3 regions of the Kosakonia sp. MUSA4 genome follow, and region 3 is predicted to be linked to each of the others. Evidence: predicted binding sites of a transcription regulator. Region 3 holds the regulator's gene; each other region holds the start of a gene.

What was found. The regulator CRP, encoded in region 3, controls carbon source genes, mostly activating them, when cyclic AMP is high. The targets are predictions, from matches to a motif close to ATGTGANNNNNNTCACAT.
Positions count from the first base shown of each region.
Region 1: serC (3-phosphoserine/phosphohydroxythreonine transaminase) is a predicted target of CRP. The motif match lies at 1,614-1,631, and genes of this name have one in related genera.
Region 2: bhsA (multiple stress resistance protein BhsA) is a predicted target of CRP. The motif match lies at 2,093-2,110, and genes of this name have one in related genera.

Region 1 is NZ_CP025697.1:1,705,005-1,712,254, reverse strand. It holds gene aroA (3-phosphoshikimate 1-carboxyvinyltransferase) at 1-357, opposite strand, end outside; gene serC (3-phosphoserine/phosphohydroxythreonine transaminase) at 426-1,514, opposite strand; gene C0557_RS08060 (DUF421 domain-containing protein) at 1,677-2,369, opposite strand; gene ycaO (30S ribosomal protein S12 methylthiotransferase accessory factor YcaO) at 2,508-4,268, shown strand; gene focA (formate transporter FocA) at 4,674-5,531, shown strand; gene pflB (formate C-acetyltransferase) at 5,583-7,250, shown strand, end outside.
Region 2 is NZ_CP025697.1:949,623-956,872, forward strand. It holds gene C0557_RS04445 (carbonic anhydrase) at 1-277, shown strand, start outside; gene C0557_RS04450 (helix-turn-helix domain-containing GNAT family N-acetyltransferase) at 450-1,418, shown strand; gene C0557_RS04455 (DUF1471 domain-containing protein) at 1,465-1,674, opposite strand; gene bhsA (multiple stress resistance protein BhsA) at 1,762-2,019, opposite strand; gene C0557_RS04465 (TetR/AcrR family transcriptional regulator) at 2,270-2,905, shown strand; gene C0557_RS04470 (putative quinol monooxygenase) at 2,944-3,234, opposite strand; gene C0557_RS04475 (GlxA family transcriptional regulator) at 3,344-4,279, opposite strand; gene C0557_RS04480 (MFS transporter) at 4,209-5,486, opposite strand; gene C0557_RS04485 (SDR family oxidoreductase) at 5,526-6,287, opposite strand; gene C0557_RS04490 (SDR family oxidoreductase) at 6,314-7,129, opposite strand.
Region 3 is NZ_CP025697.1:4,997,770-5,005,019, reverse strand. It holds gene C0557_RS23910 (putative adenosine monophosphate-protein transferase Fic) at 1-355, shown strand, start outside; gene pabA (aminodeoxychorismate synthase component 2) at 386-949, shown strand; gene C0557_RS23900 (aspartate aminotransferase family protein) at 1,037-2,257, shown strand; gene C0557_RS23895 (YccS/YhfK family putative transporter) at 2,247-4,325, opposite strand; gene crp (cAMP-activated global transcriptional regulator CRP) at 4,374-5,006, opposite strand; gene C0557_RS23885 (OsmC family protein) at 5,319-5,723, shown strand; gene C0557_RS23880 (phosphoribulokinase) at 5,753-6,622, opposite strand; gene C0557_RS23875 (YheU family protein) at 6,678-6,896, opposite strand; gene C0557_RS23870 (hydrolase) at 6,893-7,250, opposite strand, start outside.

The DNA.
Region 1 (7,250 bases), 2.4 Mb from region 3:
CGGTTCACCGGTCAGCACCAGATCGTTTGCGCCAAGACAAAGCGCTGCAGCCAGAGGGCGCATTGCCGTTCCGGCATTGCCAAGAAACAGCTCCAGTTTTTCCGCAGAGTGCAGCGGACCACCCACGCCGGCCACTTCACAACGGGTGCGGTCGGCAGACAAGGTATAATGAACTCCCAGCGCGCTGAGGGCATTCAACATGTGGCGCACATCGTCACTGTCCAGCAAATTGGTCAGAACGGTAGTGCCACGGGCAAATGCGGCAAGCAACAAAGCGCGGTTTGAGACACTTTTCGAACCAGGCAGATTGATGGTGCCATCTACCCGCGCGATGGGTTGTAACGTCAGGGATTCCATGAAACTTTACTCTCTACAGACAAAATAAAACCCCGCAGTCCAACTGCGGGGAATGCAGACTACAGCAATTAACCGTGGCGACGTTCGAAATCAACCATAAAGTCGGTCAGCGCCTGTACACCAGCCAACGGCATCGCGTTATAAATTGAAGCGCGCATACCGCCAACGACGCGGTGGCCTTTCAGGGCGTGCAGACCCGCAGCGAAAGACTCTTCAAGGAAGAGTTTGTCCAGCGCGCCGTCCGCCAACTGGAACGGAATGTTCATGCGCGAACGGTTAGACTTCGCCACATCATTGCGATAAAAGTCGCTGCGATCGATTACGCCATACAACAGTTCGCTTTTTTGCTGGTTGACTTTCTCCATTGCGGCGACGCCGCCCTGTTTTTTCAGCCACTTAAACACCAAACCTGAGAGATACCAGGCAAAAGTCGGCGGCGTGTTGAACATAGAGTCGTTTTCATTCAGCACGCTGTAGTCGAGGATAGACGGACAGGCTGCATGAGCTTTGCCCAGCAGATCTTCACGTACAATCACCAGCGTTAAACCAGCCGGACCGATATTTTTCTGTGCGCCCGCATAAATCACACCAAAACGGCTGACATCAATTTCGCGCGACAGGATGGTTGAAGAGAAATCAGCCGTTACTACCACATCATTGGCGAACGCGGGCGTTTCATCGATCGCGATGCCATCAATCGTTTCGTTCGGGCAGTAGTGGAGGTAAGCCGCATTATTGCTGAGTTGCCATTCGCTCATCGGCTTAACAGCACGCAGGCCATCAACAGTGATTTTCGCGTCAATAACGTGTGGAACGCAGTATTTTTTCGCTTCTTTGACCGCACTTGCCGCCCAGTAACCGGCATCAACATAATCAGCGGTTGTTTTATCACCCAGCAAATTGAGCGGGATGCCAGCAAACTGACCGCGACCGCCGCCGTGACAGAACAGAATCTTATAGTTGGAGGGGATGTTCAGCAGATCGCGAAAGTCCTTCTCCGCCTCTTCAGCCACATGGATAAACTCTTTACTACGATGGCTAATTTCCATCACCGAAGTGCCAAGACCTTGCCAGTCGCACAATTCCTGTTGCGCCTGTTTGAGCACATCCGCCGGTAATACTGCCGGGCCAGAACTAAAATTGAAGACCTGAGTCATTTCCCCTCACCACGCTAAAAAGCAATAAGTTATTCCTGTGACATCGGTTTTATCATTGCGCGTCACGCGCCGCAATGGGTAATAGCCGCGTGGGGGGAAATGTGCGCTCAGTCACATAGCAGAATGTTTTGCACAGCCGAGCCGGGCCCGATAAAAAACCTGTTATGTCACCCGAATTGCCCTGCTGGCCTTCGACCATTCCGGATTTGCACAGCGTGGACAGGATCGCTTTTCGCCTGCCTGCAAAGCGACAATTTTACTGCAACGTACGCAAACGTAATCGCCCGATTCAGGTACCGAGGTATATCTCTCGCTGCATCCTTCCGGCAGAATACAGAGCCCTGGTTTAACCTCGTTGTCGGGGAAGTAATAGACGCTGATTTGCCCGTTGGTCTCCATAATCGCCAGCCGAATTTGCCCCAGATGTTCAATGCCGTTGCCGCGCAGCTCCATAAAGAACTCAAATTCAGTCATGTTCTCTTCATGCAATTTCTCCCATGCCAGCTCACCGTTCTCAACAATTACAACCGGCTTGCCTTCCAGCAGATCCTCCAGCTTTTCACTGTGCGACATCAGCCACATCACCAGACGGTAAAGCACCGCCAGCGTAATAAAAACCACCAGCACGGGCAGCATTGGAACGTCGTCATAAAAGGCCACATCTCCCGCTGCCGAGCCTAGCGTCAGAATAATGAGGACTTCGAACAGCGACATTTGCCGTACGCCGCGTCGGCCAGTGATTTTGAGAAATAAAAAGACTAAAACGAAGGTATAAAGGCTGCGCAGGGCCACTTCCCACAAAAACTCAAAGGGAACTTTATCCAGTGCCATGCGATGAAGGTCGAACGCTTTCATTTTTCCATCCATGAACAGTCGGTTACTCTCCCTAAGCATAGACCGCTGTTTTATTTTCGCCGGGCAGAAGCGGAAGATAGCGCCAGTCACGCAAAACCCGTATCATTGCGCGCTTTACGTACGAAAAAAGTGACCGCCATGACTCAAACATTTATTCCCGGCAAAGACGCCGCACTGGAAGACTCCATCGCCCGCTTCCAGCAAAAGCTCACCGACCTCGGTTTTCACATTGAAGAAGCCTCATGGCTGAATCCGGTACCGAACGTCTGGTCCGTGCATATTCGCGATAAAGAGTGCGCGCTGTGCTTCACTAACGGTAAAGGCGCAACGAAAAAGGCTGCGCTTGCCTCTGCGCTGGGCGAGTACTTCGAGCGTCTTTCCACCAACTACTTCTTCGCTGACTTCTGGCTGGGCGATGCTATCGCGCAAGGCCCGTTCGTTCACTACCCGAACGAAAAGTGGTTCCCGCTGCCGGAAGATGACTCGCTGCCCGAAGGGATCCTCGATGCTCGTCTGCGCGCATTCTACGATCCACAGAACGAGCTGGCCGCCGGGATGCTGGTCGATCTGCAATCCGGGAATGATGAGCGTGGTATCTGCGCCCTGCCGTTTACCCGCCAGTCTGATGAGCAGACGGTCTATATTCCGATGAACATCGTCGGCAACCTGTATGTTTCCAACGGTATGTCTGCCGGTAACACCCGCAACGAAGCCCGCGTACAGGGTCTGTCTGAGGTGTTCGAACGCCATATCAAAAACCGTATTATCGCGGAGAGTATCAGCCTGCCGGAAATCCCGCAGGAAGTACTGGCCCGCTATCCTGGCGTGGTGGAAGCCATTGCCAAACTGGAAGCCGAAGGGTTCCCGATTTTTGCCTACGACGGTTCGCTGGGCGGTAAATATCCGGTGATCTGCGTCGTGCTGTTTAATCCGGCGAATGGCACCTGCTTTGCCTCCTTTGGCGCGCATCCGGATTTTGGCGTTGCGCTGGAACGTACAGTCACCGAGCTGTTGCAGGGGCGCGGTCTGAAAGATCTCGATGTCTTTACCCCGCCGACCTTTGATGACGAAGAAGTGGCTGAACACGCTAACCTCGAAACTCACTTTATCGATTCCAGCGGTTTGATCTCCTGGGATCTGTTTAAGCAGGATGCGGATTATCCGTTCGTTGACTGGAGCTTCGCAGGGACCACCGAAGAAGAGTTCGCCACGCTGATGGCTATCTTTAATGCAGAAGATAAAGAAGTTTATATCGCCGATTACGAGCACCTTGGCGTGTACGCCTGCCGTATTCTGGTGCCGGGCATGTCCGATATTTATCCGGCAGAAGATCTGTGGCTGGCGAATAACACCATGGGCAGCCATCTGCGCGAAACTATTCTGTCACTACCGGGCAGCGAGTGGGAGAAAGAGGAGTACCTCAACCTTATCGCCCAACTGGACGACGAAGGTCACGACGATTTTACCCGCGTTCGTGAACTGCTGGGTCTGGCAACCGGTAAAGACAATGGCTGGTACACCCTGCGCATTGGCGAGTTAAAAGCGATGCTGGCGCTGGCTGGCGGCGATCTGGATCAGGCGCTGGCCTGGACCGAATGGACCATGGAATTCAACGCATCCATCTTCAGCGCGGAACGCGCCAACTACTACCGCTGCCTGCAAACGCTACTGCTGCTGGCGCAGGAAGAGGATCGCGAGCCGCTGCAATATCTGAATGCATTCGTACGCATGTACGGCGCACAGGCAGTTGAAGCAGCCAGCGCCGCGTTGAGTGGTGAAGCGCCGTTCTATGACCTGCAACCGGCAGACGGTACCCTGCAGGCATTCCCGGCGCATCAGTCCCTGTTAGCGGCTTACGAAAAGTTACAACGCGCCAAAACGGCATTCTGGGCGAAATAACGACAAGTAGCACGACAATATGTAGGCTTCATAGCAGGTCTACGCTATATTACGGGGCAATTTTATTGCCCCTTTTTATTTATATTTTTGCAATGTCAGTAAGTTGTAATAATTAAGTTAAATACGGGTAAATGGTATTATTACTTGCGGACTAATATTGTTACTTCTTATGGCAACTACCCCATTTTAATTAACGATTTTTCGGAGGCTTCATAAAAATAATCAACACATTTTATAACTTTTAAAATTTATTTTTATTCAGATAATCAACAAGTTACTCCGCATTCGTAAAAAAACCACGCTCTTTGCGGTCCTATAAGCCAGGCGAGATATGATCCATATCAAATTCTCTTCTATAATGCTTTGTTAGTATCTCGTCGCCGACTTAATAAAGAGAGAGTTAGTGTGAAAGCTGACAACCCTTTTGATCTTATCCTTCCAGCCGAAATGGCCAAAGTTGCCGAAGAAGCTGGCGTCTATAAAGCGACTAAACATCCGCTGAAGACTTTCTACCTGGCTATCACCGCAGGTGTGTTCATCTCTATTGCTTTTGTTTTCTATATCACCGCCACCACCGGCACAGCGGCAATGCCCTACGGTATTGCTAAACTGATTGGGGGTATCTGCTTCTCCCTGGGGTTGATCCTCTGCATTATCTGCGGTGCGGATCTTTTTACCTCGACCGTGTTGATTGTCGTGGCGAAAGCCAGTGGGCGTATCACTTGGGGGCAACTGGCCCGTAACTGGATCAACGTCTACTTCGGTAATCTGATAGGTGCGCTGCTGTTTGTCTTGCTAATGTGGTTGTCTGGCGAATATATGGTCGCCAACGGTGGCTGGGGCTTAAACGTCCTGCAGACCGCAGACCATAAAGTGCATCACACTTTCATCGAAGCTGTTGCGCTGGGTATTCTGGCCAACCTGATGGTTTGTATGGCCGTGTGGATGAGTTATTCCGGTCGCAGCCTGATGGATAAAGCGATGATTATGGTGCTGCCGGTAGCGATGTTTGTCGCCAGCGGTTTTGAGCACAGTATCGCAAACATGTTTATGATTCCGATGGGTATCGTAATCCGTAACTTTGCTAGCCCGGAGTTCTGGACCGCAGTTGGTTCCAGCCCGGAAAGTTTTTCTCATCTGACTATTACGAATTTCATCATCGATAACCTTATTCCGGTAACAATCGGGAATATCATAGGTGGTGGGTTATTAGTCGGGTTGACATACTGGGTCATTTACCTGCGTGGCAACGATCATCATTAATGGTTGTTTCAGGCAGTAAATAAAAAATCCACTTAAGAAGGTAGGTGTTACATGTCCGAGCTTAATGAAAAATTAGCCACAGCCTGGGAAGGTTTTGCGAAAGGTGACTGGCAGAAAGAAGTCAACGTACGTGACTTTATCCAGAAAAACTACACCCCATATGAAGGCGACGAGTCCTTCCTGGCTGGCGCTACTGACGCGACCACCGCCCTGTGGGACAAAGTCATGGAAGGGGTTAAACTGGAAAACCGCACTCACGCGCCAGTTGATTTTGACACCTCTGTTGCTTCCACCATTACTTCTCACGACGCTGGCTACATCAACAAAGCGCTTGAGAAAATCGTTGGTCTGCAAACTGAAGCTCCGCTGAAACGCGCTATCATCCCGTTTGGCGGCATCAAAATGGTTGAAGGTTCCTGCAAAGCGTACAATCGCGAACTGGACCCGATGCTGAAAAAAATCTTCACCGAATACCGTAAAACCCATAACCAGGGTGTATTCGATGTTTATACCAAAGACATTCTGAACTGCCGTAAATCCGGTGTTCTGACTGGTCTGCCGGACGCTTACGGCCGTGGCCGTATCATCGGTGACTACCGTCGCGTTGCGCTGTACGGTATCGACTTCCTGATGAAAGACAAATACGCTCAGTTCCTGTCTCTGCAATCCGATCTGGAAAACGGCGTAAATCTGGAAGCGACTATCCGTCTGCGTGAAGAAATTGCTGAACAGCACCGCGCACTGGGTCAGATCAAAGAGATGGCGGCTAAATACGGCTGCGATATCTCCGGTCCGGCAACGAACGCTCAGGAAGCAATCCAGTGGACCTACTTCGGTTACCTGGCTGCGGTTAAATCTCAGAATGGCGCTGCAATGTCCTTCGGTCGCGTATCCACCTTCCTGGATGCTTACATCGAACGTGACCTGAAAGCAGGTAAAATCACTGAAAAAGACGCTCAGGAAATGATTGACCACCTGGTCATGAAACTGCGTATGGTTCGCTTCCTGCGTACCCCTGAGTATGACGAACTGTTCTCCGGTGACCCGATTTGGGCAACTGAATCTATCGGTGGTATGGGCGTTGACGGCCGTACTCTGGTTACCAAAAACAGCTTCCGTTTCCTGAACACCCTGTACACCATGGGCCCGTCTCCGGAACCGAACATCACCGTTCTGTGGTCTGAAAAACTGCCGCTGAACTTCAAAAAATTCGCTGCGAAAGTCTCCATCGACACCTCTTCTCTGCAGTACGAGAACGATGACCTGATGCGTCCTGACTTCAACAACGACGACTATGCGATTGCTTGCTGCGTAAGCCCAATGGTTGTGGGTAAACAAATGCAGTTCTTCGGTGCTCGCGCTAACCTCGCGAAAACCATGCTGTACGCAATCAACGGCGGCGTTGATGAAAAACTGAAAATACAGGTTGGTCCGAAATCTGAGCCTATCAAAGGCGACTTGTTGAAATTCGACGAAGTCATGGATCGCATGGATCACTTCATGGACTGGCTGGCTAAACAGTATGTCACCGCACTGAACGTTATCCACTACATGCACGACAAGTACAGCTACGAAGCCTCTCTGATGGCGCTGCACGATCGTGACGTAATTCGCACCATGGCATGCGGTATCGCCGGTCTGTCCGTTGCTGCTGACTCCCTGTCTGCTATCAAATATGCGAAAGTTAAACCGATTCGTGACGAAGACGGTCTGGCAATC
Region 2 (7,250 bases), 1.7 Mb from region 3:
CCACTGGCTGCACTATTCAGATGCAGCAAGAGCCGTTGTTGAGAAGAGAACTTTCGAAAACGAGACCGACAAAGTCAATGCGATGGTCGAAGAGAACGTGATTGCGCAACTGAACAATATCAAAACGCATCCTTCTGTGGCCGTCGGGCTTCGTGACAACGCGCTGCGTTTGCACGGGTGGGTTTACGATATTGAAAGCGGCGAGATCCGTACGCTGGATAAAAACAGCAAGAAATACGTTTCGCTGGCCGAAAATCCGACGGTTTATTTTGAATAAAACTTTATCGCGTGGCTGAAGCGTCAGCCCCGATAAATGCGTAAAGGCTGCCTGGCAGCCTTTTTTTATGCGCGGTGACGGCGCTTTTCCGTGAGCGTCAGTCTGTTGCATTGACAGGATGCACAACAGGTGGTTGTATAGTACAACTAATTATCCTGTACGCGGAAAGATGATGACAGCGCCCAACCTGATTAACGACATTCGTGTCGCCTCCCGGCTGATGGTTCGTGAGCTCGGTTTTATGAATACGACGCTTGCCGCCACGGATTACTCGCCCTCCGCCGTGCATACCTTGCTGGAAGTTGAACATCACGGCGCCATCACCGCCGCGCAGCTGGTCACTATTCTGGGGCTGGAAAAATCCAGCGTCAGCCGCATGCTGGCGAGGCTGATTAAAGCGGGAGAGTTACAGGAAGTTCAGGCCACTGACGATGCGCGCTTTAAGACACTGCAATTGACTGCAAAAGGGAAAGAGAGCGTTGCCCGCATTAACCGCTACGGCGCGATGCGCGTGCGTGAGGCGATGGAGCATCTGAGCGATGCGCAACGTGAAGCGGTCGCCCGTGGCTTATCCGCTTACGCTTTTGCGCTGGAAAGCTGCCGCAACGGGGCGGCGCAACTGGGCGGTGCAAAACCGGAAATTGTCAGCGGTTATCTGCCTGGGATGATTGGCCGGATCAGCGAAATGCATGCCAGCTATTATTCGCAGCACTATGATTTTGGCTATTTTTTTGAAGCAAAAGTCGCGGCCGGGCTGGCGGAGTTTGCCGGGCGGCTGGACAATCCGCGTAACGGCATCTGGCTCGCCGTTCGCCACGGGCGCATTGTGGGATCGGTTGCTATTGACGGTGAGGATCTGGGAAATAACGAGGCGCATCTGCGCTGGTTTATTCTTGATGAGGAGTGCCGGGGCAGCGGCGTCGGGCGAGAACTGCTGGCCCGCGCGATGGCATTTTGCGACGAGCAACAGTTCGACGCGGTACAGCTATGGACATTCAGCGGATTGCATGCGGCCCGCCGCCTGTATGAATCCTGGGGCTTTACACTCAGCAAAGAGTGGCAGGGCGATCAGTGGGGACGCCCGATGCTGGAGCAACAATTCACCCGTTACAGCCATGCGGGTTCGCCTTCGCGGACATAAAAAAAAGCGCCCGAAGGCGCCTCTCACACAGTACATCGCAACAAACTTATTTGGTCAGTTCGGCTGTCATGTGTACGTTGTTATTGGTATTAGCTTCAATAATTTTGTAAGACGCGCCTTCTTTCTGCGCCTGGGCAGCAATCACGGATTCTGCATCATCCAGCGTGCGGCCTGTTGCCGTAACGGTCTGGGCGAAAGCGCCAAAAGAGAGAGCAGAAAGTGCAGCAGCGATAGCGATAGTATTGAAAGTTTTCATGGTGTTATTCCTTAAATTTCTCATTCGTGTTGGGCGTTATTGCCCGAATCTAAAAATCTTCTGTTGCGGCTGGTGAGCAGCCACGTCTTATTTGTAAATAACCGCAGTGCCGTGCAGGGTGTTCGGGCCGGTCACTGAGGTGATACGGAACGATTTCGCGCCCATTTCATCGGCTTTCTGCGCCAGTTCACTTTCCAGCGAAGAGAGGTTGGTACCGGCATTGGCGGAAATCACGCCCACTTTCTGCTGGTCAGCCGGAGAAGACTGAACTTCTACCGCAGCCATGCTGGCGAAAGAGAGGGAACTGAGGACGGCAACGGCGATCAGGGATTGAATGCTTTTCATGTGATTTACCTTTCTAAAATGGTTTGTTTGGGCGTCGTAAGTATTAACTTAACGATCGATAGGTAAATCATAAGTGTGATCTGCATCACTCGTCAATGTTATTTTTATAGTGATCATTAAAATAATTATAAATACTTTATTATTCAATTTGTTATGTGGTGAAATTTTTTTAAAAATCTTCGCTGGTCATCGCCCTTGCAATGTTTTTATAATGATTAGTAATTAAATCCATGTGGACAAGGGAGGAACCATGACAACCGATGTCACATGCGGTACGAAAAAAAGTCGTGGACGACCAAAAGTCTTCGACAGAGCGGAGATGATGGACAAAGCGATGATGCTGTTCTGGCAGCACGGCTATGAAGCGACATCGCTGGCCGAGCTGGCGGAAGCCACCGGCGCGAAAGCGCCAACGCTATATGCGGAGTTCACCAATAAAGAAGGGCTATTTATGGCGGTTCTCGACCGCTATATGGCGCGCTTTATTGCCAAACACCAGGCGACGCTGTTTTGTGATGAGAAGAGCGTAACCCAGGCGCTGCGGGATTATTTCACCGCGGTAGTGGGCTGTTTTACCCGTAGCGACACGCCAGCGGGCTGCTTTTTGATCAATACCTCTGCCACGGTATCATCGTCGGCTGAGCCTATCGTCGAGACGATCCGGGAAAAGCATGCCTCGCAGGAACAGACCCTGCTGACGTTTTTGCAGCAGCGCCAGTTGCGCGGTGAGATCCCGCCGCACAGCGATCTGCCGGTTATTGCGCATTTTTTAATGTGTATTGTGCAGGGGATGGCGGTCAGCGCGCGGGAAGGCGCGACGCGGGAAAAGCTGATGGATATTATCGACACCACGCTGCGCTTATGGCCGGAGCTGGTGAAAGCGTGAAGACAAGAAACCCAGGCCAGAATGCCTGGGTTTGGTTGTCAGGCGACGGTAGTCAGCGTCGTTACCTGCAAATCGGCTAAGCCGTCAATGGCGCTGACCAGCGCTTTGAACGGCGCGGCCTGTTCATGCTGCGCCAGCATTTGCGCCGATTGCCAGCGCTCAATCATCACGAACTGATGATCGTTTTTGCTGTTGACATGTAACTGGTACAGCTCGCATCCCGGCTCGCCCTGAACGTCTCGTTCCACGGTTTTCAGCGCCTGGGCTACTTTGTCGCGCGCGCCTGCATGGGCGGTAATGGTGGCGACAATGGTGATTTTTTCCTGCATTTTTCTGCTCCTTTAAGCGTATAAAACTGCGATCAGTCTACGCCGCCTGGGCGAACAAATAATCCCCTTTCGGGCGACAGCACTTTTATCCGCGAAGAGAAAATAGGGCTTAGCGCCCGGTACGCAACGACTGCGGCGGAATGCCATAGCCGCGAATAAAGACTTCCCGCATATGGCGGCGATCGCGAAAACCCGATTCGCGGGCGATGGCGTCCAGCGACAAACGGCTTTGCTCAATCATTAGCCGCGCAGCTTCCAGACGTAATCCCTCAATCGCCTTGGCTGGCGATTTCCCCGTCTCCTGGCGAAACAGGCGGCTAAGCTGGCGGGCGCTCAGGTGGACGGCATCGGCCAGCAGTTCCACCGTCAGCGCTTTGCTCAGGTTGCTGCGGGCGTATTCGAGCGCGCTTTGCAGACGATCGGAACGCGGCGCCAGCGCCAGCATCTCCGAATGCTGCGTTTGCCCGCCGGAGCGCCGCTGGTTCATCACCAGATTGTGCGCCACCGCGCGGGCGATCTCCGCACCCTGATCTTTTTCCACCATGCCGAGCGCCATATCTAGCCCGGCGGTCATGCCGGCGGAGGTCCAGATCCGGTCATCAATGATAAAAATGCGGTCATCTTCAAGCTGAATGTCGGGATGCAACTGCGACAAACTGCGGGCGTGCGCCCAGTGCGTGGTCGCACGTTTTTTATCCAGTAATCCGGCCTGCGCCAGCACAAAGGCGCCGGTGCAGACTCCCGCAATGCGGCGTGCCCGCAGCGCAGTGGTTTGCAAAAAATGGACGATGCCAGCCGATGCCGGTTCTGCAACCGGTGTCAGTACGCCCGCCACCAGCCAGCTATCCACCTGGGTGTCATCCGAAAGCGGCAGCGAATCCACGCCAATGCCCGATGATGAGCGCACCGTGCCGCCAAATTCGGAGTAGACCACCGGCTGGTAAAAGGCTTTGCCGCTGACCGTGTTGGCAAACTCAAACACGGTCAGCGTGGACAGCGCCAGCATCTGGAAATGGTCGGCAATGATGAAGCCAATTTTGTGCATCGCGACTCCCTAAGATCGCAGGCTGGCGGGCTGGGCAGCGAACGCGTAATCGCTCCGAAATCAGCAGGCTGATTAACGCCAGTAATAAGAACAGGACAGCGCTGAGCATCACACCATAAAAACCCAACAGCGGGTAGATCCACGATGCGACGGCCGAGCCAAAACCAATCCCACAGAACATAAAGGCGCTGGTTAACGCCAGCGAAATCCCGCGCGTTTCGGCCGTGGCGATTTCCACCACTCGCCGCTGCTGGGACGGCCACAGCAGATCTGTAGAGAAAGCCCACAGTACCAGCAGCAGATAAAGCAGCATCAGGTTTGCGGGCAGGATCATCATCGCCAGCATATCCACAATCAGCAGCGTGATACCCACCACCAGTAAACGCTCGGCGCTGTAGCGGCGCGCTGCGCGGCCAACAAACAGGTTGCCAAAAATCCCGGCGACACCAATCACCGCTAAGGCCACAGAAACGCTGGCGGCTGTGCCGTGCCAGTTATCGCGGATCAGCGGAGAGATAAACGCGTACATGTCATAGACGCCGGAAGTGATAAAAAATACCACCAGGAACGCCGCCAGCGATTTCCCCTCCGCCAGCACAGCGACCAACTGGCGAAAGCGGATATCCGCGCCTTTAACGATGTTTGGCACGCTTAACCACACCGCCAGTGCCGTAAGCAGGCTGAATAAGGCGACCAGCGCAAACAGTTCACGCGCCCCCCATGTCGTTGCAATCCAGGCGGCCAGCGGGATCCCCACCATGCTCGCCATTGAAACGCCAAGCAATATCATGGCGATAGCACTACCGCGATCGTGCTGTGCCACTAACTCCGCGCCGAGCGCCACCAGTACCGGGCCAATCAACGAAGCGCCGAGCCCCATCACAATGCGCGAAGCGATCAGCATCGGGTAATCTGCTGCCATCGCAAAGAGAAGTGCGCCGAGGCCAAATACCAGCATCCCGGCCAGCACCTGATATTTACGCATCAGATGCCCGAAAAAGATCTGCGCCAGCGGAGCGGCCAGCGCGAAGGTTAAACCAAAAATGGAGAGCAGGCGGGCGCTTTGCCCGTCACTTAATCCCCATTCATGGGAGACAGCGGCCAGGCTGCCGGCAACCGACAGTGCGCCCGTCGCCTGAACAAAATAGGCCAGGCTCAGCGCCCACAGGGCGCGTCTTTGCGAAAGGGGGATTGGGTTCTGCATCATCAACTCCAGCAAAGGGGCAGCGGGCTGCCCCGTCATCGGTTATGCAACAGGAATGGGGTTATCGACAAGGGACTGGTTGAACGCGTTAACCATCGCATGCTCATTCGCGCCGGGGTTGTCGCGCGCGGGCAGTACGCTGTCCACAATCGCTTCAAGGGTATCGGTGCCCAGTTTGTCGAAGGTCTGCTGAATAAAGTCCTGCAACGGCATCGCGCGCGGATCGCCGCTTTTATAAATCAGGTCGGTATCTACCCACGGCGGCGAAATTTCAATCACTTTGACGCGACTGTCGCGCAGCAGGAAACGCTGCGACAGGGTGTAGGAGTGAATGGCCGCCTTCGTTGCCGAGTAGAGCGCATTCGCCGCCAGCGGCAGAAACGCCAGAATCGAACTGTTATTGATCAGCACCGCATCCGGCTGCTGTTTCAGATGTTCGATAAACGCGGCGCTGACGCGCACTGGCCCCAGCAGGTTAGTGTTAAGCAGCGTGACTGCCATCTCGTCATCCAGCTCACCGGCGGCGTTATCAAACGGCATAATGCCTGCGTTGTTGATCACCACGTTCAGCGCCGGATAGCGTAACAACACCTCTTTTGCTGCGGCGTTGATACTCTCCGCGCGGGTTACATCCAGCACGACTGCGCCCATGCCAGGGTTGGCGGCGGTGACACTATCCAGCAGCGCCTGGCGCCGTCCGGAAATGATCACCTGGTTGCCAAGCTGGTGGAATTTTTCAGCCATCGCGCGGCCAATACCCGAGGTGCCGCCGGTAATAAAAATCGTATTGCCTGTCAGTTTCATGATCTCATTCTCTGTTCTGTTAACGGTCAGTGGGTGACGGTTGCGCGATAGCGCTCTGCCGGTACGTTCGTGGAGAGTTGCGGCATCAGCGCCCGGCGATGCTGTTCCAGTGCCTGCCAGTCGGCGTCGTTATGCAGGGAAGGAATGGTCACCAGCTCGCGCTGCTGAAAGCCCACCAGCGCCGCATCCACCATGTCCGTGGCGCTCATGACAATGGCTTTGTCGAGCTGTTCCAGCGGCAGTCCGCCGTTGTCCCAGAACGGCGTTGCCGTTGCGCCAGGCAGTACGGCCTGCACCTGAATGCCTTTATCGGCCAGTTCGTGATGCAGTGACTGACTAAACGCCAGCACAAAGGCTTTTGTCCCGCCGTATACGCCGTTCAGCACTTCGGGGGCGATGGCGACGATGGACGAAATATTGATGACCGCGCCTGCGCCACGGGCGACGAAGCCGGGCACCACCGCGTAAGTGAGGCGGGTGAGGGCGGTGACGTTCAGGTTAATCATCGCTTCCATGCGATCGATTTCGCTTCCCAGCAGCGGCGTATGCGTGCCGACGCCAGCGTTATTGACCAGCAGTGTGATGCTGGCGTCTTCGCGCAGTCTGGCTTCCAGCGCACGGAGCTGTTGCGGATCGTTGAGGTCGGCGGCGATCGCTTCCACGTTACGCGACGTATCTGCGGTAATGTGGCTGGCCATCTGGTTCAGGCGGTTATGGTTGCGGGCAACGATAATCAAGTCGTAACCCATACGGGCCAGACGGTTGGCGTAAATCGCGCCGATACCGGTTGATGCGCCGGTAATAATGGCAGTGCCTTTGTGGTGTTGTGTTGCGATGTTCATAGCAGACTCCCAGGTTCAACAATGGATGCGATGGAAGCATCATAAGTGAGGCTGGGATGTCTTAAATGACGTTGATAGTGCTGATTCAGGACATTTATAAAAATAACTTCCCGCAACGGAA
Region 3 (7,250 bases):
CGAGGGCGATACGCGTTTTTGCCATTTCGAATACATCGAAAAAGAGGGCAACGCGCTGATGCAGCAACTGGAAGAGGAGGAGTGGCTGTGCGGCCTGTCTGCGGATACGTTTATTGAACGGCTTGCGCACTACTACTGTGAGATCAATGTGCTGCATCCCTTCCGCCTCGGCAATGGCATTGCACAGCGCATTTTTTTTGAACAGCTTGCGCTGCACGCCGGTTATGTTCTGGACTGGCGCGGTATCGTCCCTGAACGCTGGAGCGCGGCGAACCAGGCCGGAGCGATGGGAGATTTAGATCCGCTATGCGCCATCTTCCGTAAAGTGGTAAGCGAAGCTGTCGAAAGCGAGTAAACTAGCGCGGTTTATTTTACCGAGGCCGCTATGATCCTGCTTATCGACAATTACGACTCCTTCACCTGGAACCTGTATCAATACTTTTGCGAACTGGGCGCAAGGGTGGAGGTGAGGCGTAACGATGAGCTGTCGCTTGAGGATATTGCCGCGCTGGCACCGCAAAAAATCGTTATCTCGCCTGGCCCCTGTACGCCGGATGAGTCCGGTATTTCGCTGGAAGTCATTCGTCATTATGCAGGCAAACTCCCTGTGCTGGGCGTCTGTCTTGGTCATCAGGCGATTGCCCAGGTCTTTGGCGCGACGATTGTCCGTGCGGCAAAAGTGATGCACGGCAAAACATCGCCCATTACCCATAACAACCGCGGTGTGTTTACCGGGCTTAATAATCCGTTAACCGTCACCCGTTACCATTCTTTGGTGATTGACCCGCCTACGCTGCCCGCCTGCTTTGAAGTCACTGCGCGTACGGAAAGCGGGGAAATAATGGGGATTCGCCATCGGCAGTGGGATCTGGAAGGCGTACAGTTTCACCCGGAAAGCATTCTTAGCGAGCAGGGCCATCAATTACTGGAAAACTTCCTCAAACGATGATTTCTGGTTGCCATGCAGTGATTTTTTATGCATATTTTGTGATTATATTTTCATAATCAATGCAACAAAAAACTGGATGGGCAAGACATGGCAACTCAGCAAGACGCGGTAACGCGTGCAAACTTCGATGAAGTGATTCTGCCAATTTACGCACCGGCCGAGTTTATCCCGGTGAAGGGAAAAGGCAGTCGTGTGTGGGATCAGCAGGGTAAAGAGTATGTTGATTTTGCAGGTGGAATTGCGGTAACTGCGTTAGGACACTGCCATCCCGCGCTGGTAGAAACGTTGAAAACGCAGGGTGAAACGCTGTGGCATATCAGCAATGTGTTCACCAACGAACCGGCTCTGCGTCTGGCGCGTAAACTGATTGACGCGACTTTTGCCGAGCGCGTGGTGTTTATGAACTCCGGCACGGAAGCGAACGAAACCGCCTTTAAGCTGGCGCGTTTTTATGCATCTACTCGCCACAGTCCGTATAAAACCAAAATTATTGCCTTCCACAATGCCTTCCACGGTCGTTCGCTGTTTACCGTCACGGTTGGTGGTCAGCCGAAATATTCCGACGGCTTTGGCCCGAAACCGGCCGACATCATTCATGTGCCGTTCAACGATCTGCACGCGGTGAAAGCGGTGATGGACGATCATACCTGCGCGGTGGTGGTCGAGCCGATCCAGGGGGAAGGCGGTGTTACGGCGGCAACGCCGGAGTTTTTGCAAGGTCTGCGAGAACTGTGCGATCAGCACAAAGCATTGCTGGTGTTTGATGAAGTGCAGTGCGGCATGGGCCGTAGCGGCGATCTGTTTGCTTATATGCACTATGGTGTGACGCCGGACATCCTGACCAGTGCAAAAGCGCTGGGGGGCGGTTTCCCGATCAGCGCGATGCTGACGACCAATGAGATCGCCAGCGTGTTCCACGCCGGTTCGCACGGTTCCACCTATGGCGGCAACCCGCTGGCCTGCGCGGTAGCGGGAACGGCTTTTGACATTATCAACACGCCGGAAGTGCTCAACGGTGTGAATGCTAAACGCCAGCTTTTCGTTAAGCATTTGCAGCAGATCGGCGAAAAATATCAACTCTTCAGCGAAATTCGCGGCATGGGGCTATTGGTTGGCGCTGAATTAACTGCGCCATTCAAAGGCCGCGCACGTGATTTTCTCTATGCTGCCGCAGATGCGGGCGTAATGGTGCTGAATGCCGGTCCGGACGTAATGCGCTTTGCGCCGTCGCTGGTTATTGACGAGCAGGATATCGATGAAGGGATGCGCCGCTTTGCCAGCGCGGTAGAGAAAGTGGTTAATGGTTAAGGTGTCGGTTTAGCCAGATGCCGTGATGCGGGCGCTGACGCCATGCCACTGACGAAATGGTGTGCATGGTGTTCAGATGCCCGATAACCCGTTGTAGATGCTGTTCGAGCGTGCTCATTGGCCCGTGGGTCAACGTTTCCGGCGCTTCCAGAATATTCACATCACCGGACTCTCCCGGCCCGTCATACTCCAGCCGCTGCTGACAACGTTGCAGCGCAATCTCGCAGGACTGCAAATAGCGCTGCGCCAGCTCCGGCGTCAGCATCGTATGCTCACGCGCCAGCGTGGTCATCGCATTGATATGTTCGACAATAAATTGGCTGTGCGTGACCCACAGCTTCATATCTTCCAGATAACGGGTGTTAAAGCCGGGTTCCTGCATTGCCTGATTGAGCGAGTTAAACAGTGCATTATGTGCCTGGTTGACGCGCATACGCTGCCAGGCGAGCGGCGTGGGCTGCGGGTCATCGCTGAGGATCAGGCGAATTGCCTGCTGGTCTGTTTCCAGCGCGTCGTGGGCATTCTGGCGCAGCAGACCGCTTTGCCATTGCGGCCACAACCAGACCATACCACCAAAGGCGATCAGGCAGCCAATTAAGGTATCGATTAGCCGCGCGACAATAAATTCTTCGCCGTTTAAGGTCAGCAGTTGCAATGAGTACACCGCGGTAATGGTAAAGCCGACCATCGCCCAGCCGTAACTTTTGCGGATAATCAGATAACTGACCAGCGTAATCAATAACATGGCTGTCAGCGTAAAACCGAGCGGAACATGAAAGTGCAACGTGATCCCGGCGATCACCAGCCCGGCAAGGGTTCCTGCCGCCCGGTGGACAATGCGCACGCGTGTCGCGCCATAACCATTTTGCGTGACAAACATAATCGTCATCATGATCCAGTAGGGCTTCGGCAGATGCAGGGCGCTGCCCATCAGGCTGGCAATACTGAGCATTACGCTGATGCGCGCCGCATTACGCAGCGCGGCGGATTTCAGGGATAAATAGCTTTTCAGCGCCGGGAGCAATGGCAATCGACGCTGCTTCTCCGCCATCAGATCGCGGATGTACAGAGGCCGCTGCGTACGCAGTACGCGGGCGATGCGGCTAAAGTGCCAGGCGCAGAACTGGCCTACCGGATTATCCGGGTGCTGGCGGGCGATTTTTTCCAGCGCGCCGATTTGCTTTTCCATAGTGAAACGCGTCGGATAACGATGGTAGAGAATGTCGTCCGCCAGCACGCGTAAACGGGCGGCGACGGTCTGCGCATTCCAGCGGATAACCTGCTCGGCGTGGGTTTGTTCAACCAGTTTTTGTACTTCTTCCGGCTGGTGCAGGCTGACGGAAATATGCTCCTGCAAATCCAGCGCGACCTGGAAAACGCGCAGCAGGCGTTTGTAGTCGTTATGCTGATTGGCCGCCAGCATATGCAATTGTTGGTAGCACTGGCTTATCATATCCACCGCTTTTTGCTGGCGTGCAAGCAGCGGCGGCAGGGCTTTTTCCGGATCGGCATGCTGCGTCAGCAGGCTGTATTTGGCTTCGCAATAATCAGCCAGTTGCCGGTAGAGCAGGCTTAACGATTCGCGCAGTGGTTGTTCCCGCCACATCCAGAACCAGAACCAGTTAAACAGCCCGTACCATAGTGTGCCCAGCGCGTAAATCAGCAGCGGCTCCCACACCGGCATATTCCCGGCGAGGCTGAGCGTGAAGATGGCGGCAATCAGCGAGGCGGGCAGTAAGCGCCCGTGCAATGCGCTGATCTCAGCCGTGACGCCCAGTAGCAGGGTCAGCATGGTAAAGATCAGCGGCAGCGGAAGATCTTCCGCCAGCAACAATTGCACCGCCAGGCTGCTACCCGCAAACAGACAGCCGCCAATAATCAGGCGCTTAAAGAAACGCTTATGCGGCGTGTCGAGACCGGCAATATTGCAGCAAGCGGGAACGAGTGAGAAAAGCAGGCCCTGTTGCAGATGGCCGACTATCAGGCCAATCGCCACAGGCAGACATAACACCAGCGTTTGTCGCAGTGCGTAGTTGATTTCGGGGTGATAAATCAGCCTGCGCCACATGAGGAGAGAAAAACGGCGCGCCGGATAAACGATGCGCCGTTTTACGGATTAACGTGTTCCGTATACCACGATGGTTTTACCGTGGGCGGAGATCAGGTTCTGATCTTCCAGCATTTTCAGGATGCGGCCGACAGTCTCACGGGAGCAACCAACGATTTGGCCAATCTCCTGGCGAGTAATTTTAATCTGCATGCCGTCCGGGTGAGTCATTGCGTCCGGCTGTTTTGCCAGATTCAGCAGCGTCTGCGCGATACGGCCCGTTACGTCCAGGAACGCCAGGTTGCCGACTTTCTCCGAGGTCACCTGAAGGCGACGCGCCATCTGCGAGGAGAGGCGCATCAGAATATCCGGGTTCACCTGGATAAGCTGACGGAATTTTTTGTAGGAAATTTCGGCGACTTCACAAGCGGTCTTGGCGCGTACCCAGGCACTGCGCTCCTGACCTTCTTCGAACAAGCCCAGTTCACCGATAAAATCACCCTGATTAAGGTAAGAGAGAATCATCTCTTTACCTTCCTCATCCTTGATTAGCACTGCCACTGAGCCTTTAACGATGTAATACAGCGTTTCCGCTTTTTCACCCTGGTGAATCAGCGTGCTCTTCGACGGGTACTTATGAATGTGGCAATGAGACAAGAACCATTCGAGAGTCGGGTCTGTTTGCGGTTTGCCAAGCACCATGCGCGGTTATCCTCTGTTATAAGCTGGCTCCGAAAGCGGGGATGTAGGTTTCAGCCTGCTTCCGGGGTTGCAATCAAAGCTTCTCATGTCCTGAGAAGTGGGCCGTCAGGGTTATCTGCGGCCTCTAATCTACGATGTCATGCATACATGCGTAACATCCATTTATCTTTGTAGCATCCAGATTGTTTTAGCATAGGTTTTCACGCCTGTCTCCTGGTGTCTCGCTTCAGCATGACGCAGGTCGCCTTCCGTTGCGAGTTTTGTTATGTACGCGTAATCTGTGGAGAAAATTACTACTCCGGAGTGAATAAAATGCAGGCACGTGTGAAATGGGTTGAAGGGTTGACCTTCCTGGGTGAGTCCGCATCTGGCCACCAAATTCTGATGGACGGTAATTCCGGGGATAAAGCGCCAAGCCCGATGGAGATGGTGCTGATGGCGGCGGGCGGTTGCAGCGCAATTGACGTCGTTTCCATCCTGCAGAAAGGGCGCCACGACGTGACCGACTGCGAAGTGAAGCTGACTTCCGAGCGCCGTGAAGAAGCGCCGCGTCTGTTTACGCACATCAATCTGCACTTTATCGTCACCGGCAAAGCGCTGAAAGACGCGGCAGTTTCCCGCGCGGTGGATCTGTCGGCGGAAAAATATTGCTCTGTAGCGTTGATGCTGGAGAAGGCCGTGAAGATCACCCACTCCTACGAAGTTATCGAAGCCTGATGCCCTGGCCCGGCAATCGGCTTGCCGGGCTACTTAATCTTTTTCCCTTCCATCAGCCGTTGCACCAGCGGCGTCATAATCAATTCCATCGCCAGCCCCATCTTGCCGCCCGGTACCACCAGTGTATCCATATGGGAAATAAACGAACCTTGCAGCATCGCCAACAGCCACGGGTAATCAATGCCTTGCAAATTCTGGAAGTGAATGACCACAAAGCTTTCATCCAGCGACGGAATGCCTTTTGCGGCGAAAGGGTTAGACGTATCGACCGTCGGCACGCGCTGAAAGTTGATGTGCGTACGGGAAAACTGCGGGGTGATAAAGTTGATGTAATCTTCCATCGAACGAACCACCGAATCCATCACCGCTTCACGGGAGTGTCCGCGTTCGCTGGTATCGCGAATCAGTTTCTGGATCCACTCCAGGTTGACGATCGGCACCACGCCAACCAGTAAATCAACATGGCGCGCCACGTCATTTTGCGGGGTCACTACGCCGCCGTGCAGCCCTTCATAAAACAGCACGTCGGTGGGTTCCGGCAGCGGTTGCCAGGGCGTAAACGTGCCCGGCACCTGATTCCACGGCACCGCTTCATCGTAGGTATGCAGATATTTACGCGTTTGCCCGGTTCCGCTCTGGCCATATTCGCTAAAGGTTTGTTCAAGCAGGCTGAAGTCATTGGCATCCGGGCCAAAGTAACTGATATGCCGCCCAAGATCGCGGGCTTTGCGGATCGCCATATCCATTTCCGGACGGGTAAAGCGATGGAAGCTGTCTCCTTCCACTTCTGCGGCGTGCATATTGAGCTGGGCGAAGATTTTACGGAAGGCGACGCTGGTGGTGGTGGTTCCCGCGCCGCTGGAGCCAGTAACGGCGATGACCGGATGTTTGGCAGACATAGCAACTCCCTGAATAAAACTGTGTTTGCAGTATAGTCAGCCGCCATCTACCCGGTTAATCGTGAAACTGCCCCCGCGGCATAATGTTTACCGTCTCGTGCAGTTCCGACCACACCAGTACAGCTTCACCGCGTTGCAGTTGACGTTTAACGTCAGCGACCTTTTGTTCTAGCGAACGTTCATGTTCACCATAATCGGTGCCTTCGCGCAAGACAAAGCTCTCAATCAGATTGTTCAGCGTGTCGGCGTCAATCTCTTGCCAGGGAATAATCATGATGTTCTCAGCCAGGGGGAAAGCCAGTCCGGAATGCGCTTTTCCAGCCACATTTCTGGTCGGCGCAGCGTACCGCCGACAAAACCGACATGACCGCCGTGTTCTGTCAGTTGGTACTCAATATTCGGCGGTAAATGGCCGGCATCCGGAATAACGTTATGATCCATAAACGGATCGTCTTTGGCGTGAATGATCAGCGTCGGTTTACGGATCAACGGCAACTGCGGCATGGCGCTACAGCGGCGATAGTAATCCAGCGCATCAGCAAAGCCGTGGATCTTGGCGGTGATCAGATCGTCAAACTCGCGGATACGCCGCACTTTCCGCAGCGCAGGCAGCGTCGTTGGCAGCGAG